Regions from separate parts of the Arthrobacter sp. 1088 genome, predicted to be linked through region 2. Evidence: predicted binding sites of a transcription regulator. Region 2 holds the regulator's gene; the other holds the start of a gene.
What was found. The regulator Rex, encoded in region 2, represses fermentation and respiration genes when NADH is low (regulators of the CRP and FNR family bind a similar motif). The targets are predictions, from matches to a motif close to CTTGTGAANNNNTTCACAAG.
Positions count from the first base shown of each region.

Region 1: J2Y41_RS15980 (glyceraldehyde-3-phosphate dehydrogenase) is a predicted target of Rex. The motif match lies at 981-1,000, and genes of this name have one in related genera.

Region 1 is NZ_JAVDSM010000009.1:215,244-217,637, reverse strand. Features, by position in the region: gene J2Y41_RS15990 (peroxide stress protein YaaA) at 1-484, opposite strand, end outside; RNA gene rnpB (RNase P RNA component class A) at 542-933, shown strand; gene J2Y41_RS15980 (glyceraldehyde-3-phosphate dehydrogenase) at 1,220-2,394, shown strand, end outside.
Region 2 is NZ_JAVDSM010000001.1:111,348-113,741, reverse strand. Features, by position in the region: gene J2Y41_RS00505 (hypothetical protein) at 206-1,060, shown strand; gene J2Y41_RS00500 (redox-sensing transcriptional repressor Rex) at 1,103-1,810, opposite strand; gene J2Y41_RS00495 (glutaredoxin family protein) at 1,894-2,148, opposite strand; gene J2Y41_RS00490 (HAD family phosphatase) at 2,378-2,394, shown strand, end outside.

The DNA of each region.
Region 1 (2,394 bases), on a different contig from region 2:
CCAGCAGCTCTCCTTCAGCCCGTTTGGCGAGGGCCGCATTCAGGTTCGGCTTCCAGAAGGAGGCGAGGCGTCCGACGTCGGGCAGTGCGGTTCCCATGGACAGCCGGTAGGCCGGCACCTGGTCACCAAAACCGATAACGCCCCACAGTGCCGAAACCACCAAAATCGTTTCGGTTGCCTTGCGTCGTTGGGCCGGCGTCATGGATTTAAAGCCGAGCGCGTCATACAGGACTCCTGAGTAGACCTGATGGGCCGGGGCGGCCGGTTCCGCGTGCAGCCGGGTATTACGTTCGACGTCGTCCTTCAGCGAGGCACCTACGCCCAGCAGTGCAAGCGCGTCCTCGTGGGCGCTGACGGTGCCCAACGATTCCAGGACCTTCGCTCGGTACGGGTTCAGCTCCGGAAAGCTGAGCGACTCCCATTCGAAGGCGGGACCTTTGACGGCGGGGGTCTTGCCTTCGGAAGGCGGCAGCAGAATCAGCACCAGACGATATTACCGGGGACCGGCACAACCCTCGACGCCGGTAGACTGTACGGCGGATGGGTTGACCAGGCGGTCGCGCGTCACGCAAGTGGCTCGAGGAACGTCCGGGCTCCGCAGAGCAGGGTGGTGGGTAACGCCCACTCGGGGTAACCCGCAGGCCAGTGCCACAGAAAACAGACCGCCTGCGCGTGGTGATGCTTGCATCAGCATGCGGCAGGTAAGGGTGAAACGGTGGTGTAAGAGACCACCAGCTCCCTGGGTGACCGGGGAGGCTAGGTAAACCCCACCCGGAGCAAGGCCAGACAGGGCACGTTTGAGGGCTGCTCGCCCGAGTGTCCGGGTAGGCTGCTGGAGGGCGCCGGCAACGGCGTTCGTAGATGGATGGCCGCCACTCCTTTGCCGGCAACGGCAAGGGATGACAGAACCCGGCGTATCGGTCAACCCATCCACATATTTGCCACTGAGGTCCCAGGCATGTGATGTCCATTGTGACTGCCATGTGAGTGATTTCACGCCCCCGGGCGCCCAAGAGGGCGCCCTTCCGCCTTAGACTTGTTATGAACGTAGATGTTCTGCCGCCGGGACTGCGTTCGCAGCCGGCGGTCTTTTCTTTGCAATCGTTCAAGGCGCTGTGGGTGGACCGAAGCCCGTCCAGTGCTCGTGCCGCAGGATTACTCCGGGCGGCCGCCATCTGCATACGAGGACGTATGTGGTTGACCCAAGGAAGGTAGTTCTGTGAGCCAGACGTCAGATTCTTGTCTTGATAAGTGGATGGGCCGGGAGGCTCTCGCCGAGGCCATGATTCCGGTGATCGGCCGGTTGTACCGGGAAAACAACGTGGTCACGAGCATCCACGGCCGGAGCCTGATCAACAAGTCGACCATGAACATCCTGAAGGCCCACCGCTTTGCGCGCCGGATGAGCAACACCGAGCTCCTGCTCGAAGAAACCGCACCGCTGTTGAATGCTCTTGCTGAGCTGGAACTCGGTGCGGCTGCAATCGACATTGCCCGTCTCACGGAGAAGTTCCGCGTCGAGGGCCACGGCACCTCGTTGGATGACTTCCTGCGGGCCGAGCTCGCTGAAATCGTCGGAAAGCGTGGCGCTGATGACCGCACCAGCACCGACGTCGTGCTGTACGGCTTTGGGCGCATCGGCCGCCTCCTGGCCCGCATCCTGATTGAAAAGGCCGGTGGCGGGCATGGCCTGCGGCTGCGTGCCATCGTTGTCCGCAAGGGCGCCGAGAACGACCTCGTCAAGCGTGCCAGCCTCCTGCGTCGCGACTCCGTACACGGTTCCTTTGAGGGAACCATCCGCGTGGACGAAGAAGCAAACACCATCACCGCCAACGGCGTTCAGGTCCAGGTCATCTACTCCGACAACCCCGCAACCGTGGACTACACCGCCTACGGCATCAAGGATGCCCTCGTAGTGGACAACACCGGGCGTTGGCGCGATGCGGAAGGCCTGTCCCAGCACCTGCAAAGCAAGGGTGTTTCGCGCGTCCTGCTGACGGCTCCGGGCAAGGGCGACCTGAAGAACATCGTCCACGGAATCAACCAGTCCGACATTTCCGATGACGACAAGATCGTCACGGCCGCGTCGTGCACGACCAACGCCATTACTCCGGTACTGAAGGCCATCAACGACAAATTCGGTATCATCCACGGCCACGTTGAGACGGTGCACTCGTTCACGAACGACCAAAACCTGATCGACAACTTCCACAAGGGAGATCGCCGCGGCCGCTCGGCAGCCCTGAACATGGTCATCACGGAGACAGGGGCAGCCAAGGCTGTTGCCAAGGCGCTTCCGGAACTTCAGGGCAAGCTCACTGGTAACGCCATCCGCGTACCTACCCCGGACGTATCCATGGCGATCCTGAACCTCAACCTCGCCAAGGGCACCAC
Region 2 (2,394 bases):
CCGTGGTGGTCCATTCGACCACCACGGCCTTCATCATGAAGGCGTACGCCATCGTGATGATTTCATCTGAAGCAGGAAATTCCTGCGTGTGATCATCCGCAGCACCGGACCCCGGAGGTACGGTGGAAGCAGAACCAGGCTGGGGGCAGGGTCTTTTTGCTGATCCCGGCAGCCGTACCAGCAGTCGAACAAGCAAAGGAATGCAATGAGCAACCCTCCATACCCGCCGTCCAACGCCGGGGACGCCAAACCGGGCGATCCCAACACCGGTGATAACAAGGGCGACGCCAACAAGCCTGAGCAGCCGGGCCAGCCATCCATGCCGCAGTACGGTCAGCCGTCGGCACCGCAGTATGGCCAGCAGACTCCCCAATATGGTCAGCAGCCCAGCGCTCCGCAGTACGGTCAGCAGTCCCCGGCTGCTCCCCAATATGGCCAGCCCCCGGCTCCACAATATGGTCAGCAAGCTCCCCAGTTTGGCCAGCAGTCGCCGTACGGCCAGCAGCCATCTCCCTACGGTCAGCAGGCCCCGCAATACGGGCAGGACACCAACTGGCCCAGCCAGCAGCCAGGGCCTGCTACGGTTCCCCCGCTGGTCAACATCTCCTTCTGGATGATCATCGCAGCGGGCATCCTGTCCGCCATCAGCTCGCTGATCCTGGCCACCACCGGCTCGGATGCCTTCATCAACTCGATGATCCAGCAGGCTGCACAGCAGGGCACCGAATTCCCGGAAGGCTCCCTGGAAGGCATGCGTGGCGGTATCGTCGTTGCCGCCATCATTGGGGCCATCGTGTCCCTGGGCCTCTACGCCTTGGTTGCATTCCCGGTCCGCAAGGGCAAGAACTGGGCCAGGATCCTGGGCACCGTCTTCGCGGCGATCTCCGTCCTCGGCCTCGCCGGACTGTTCCAGTTCGGTGCTACGTACGGCATCCTGCAGCTCTTGGTGATCCTGCTGGGAGTTGCCGCAATCGTCCTGCTGTACCTGCCGGCGTCGGCTCCGTATTTCCGTAAGCCGCAGCCTTTCGGCAACCCGTACCAGAACCCGTACGGCCGCTAAACCACGGCAGTTCGTTCCACAGCGGGCGCGGACCCGGAAAGGCTAGACAGCCTGACCCGGCGTCTGCGCCCGTTGTGCGTGGTACGCCAGGATCTGCAGCTCGGTGGCCATATCCACCTTGCGGAGGTTCACGTGCGGCGGAACCTGCAGGAGAACCGGAGCAAAGCTCAGGATGCTCCGGATTCCGGCAGCGATGACGCGATCACAGACTTCCTGGGCCACTGTGGCGGGCAACGCCAGCACCACCATGTTGGTGTGGGTGCGTTCCAGGACACGTTCAAGTTCCGCTGAATCGCTGACCCGCAACCAACCCACCTCGTTGCCGATCACCATGGGGTCTGCGTCGAAGATAGCCACGACGTCGAATCCCCGGGACTCGAAGCCGCCATACCGCGCCAGCGCCTTGCCGAGGTTACCGGCGCCGACGATTGCGACCTTCCAGTCGTGCGTCAGGCCAAGGGCTGCAGCAATGTGACGGCTCAGGTACTGGACTTCGTAGCCCACCCCGCGGGTCCCGTACGAGCCCACGTAGGAGAGGTCCTTGCGGAGCGTGGAGGAGCTGACGCCTGAAGCCTCGGCCAACGCGTCCGATGACACACGTTCCACGCCTTCCGCCAGGAGCGAGTTGAGCGCGCGCAAATAGAGAGTCATCCGGGCCACAGCCGCGGGCGGGATCTGCTTGGCGGCAGGTTCGTTGTCCCCGCTTGTTGCCCCCGGGGACGGTTCCAGCGCAGTCACGGTTTTCTCCATTGCGTCGCTTGTTGTTCCACTCTATGGCCCTTGGGCGGACTCAACAAAAGCCGGTACTTCCGGGTAACAGAGTCCCGTGGTCCTCAGCCTTCGAGAACTTTTTTCAATGTACGGGTCAAGCGCTGCTCGTCGATCTTCCAAAAGTCGCGCTGGACCCCATCCACCAGCACCACTGGAATTTCCTCCGCGTAACGCTCCTGCAGTTCTGCCTTTCCGTCAATTGCCTGCTCGGTCCACTGGATGCCCAGTGCCGAGGTAACGCGCTCGACGGCGGCACGTGCCTCCGTGCACAGGTGGCAGTCAGCTTTGGTGAGGAGGACGACGTCGGGAATAGCCATGACACAACGGTAACCGCCCCAACGCTCTCTCACATCCACCCCCTCCCCGGCCATCCCTCTCTCACATCCACCCCCTTCCCGGCCATCCCTCTCTCACATCCCACCCCCTTCCCGGCCATCCCTCTCTCACATCCACCCCCAAACCACCAACGCTCTCTCACATCCACCCCGGCGGTCGCCCACCGTGCGCCCTCAACGCCGGGGCCGGGCGATTGACTAGACTCAAGGCATGCCCGACGAGAAGAA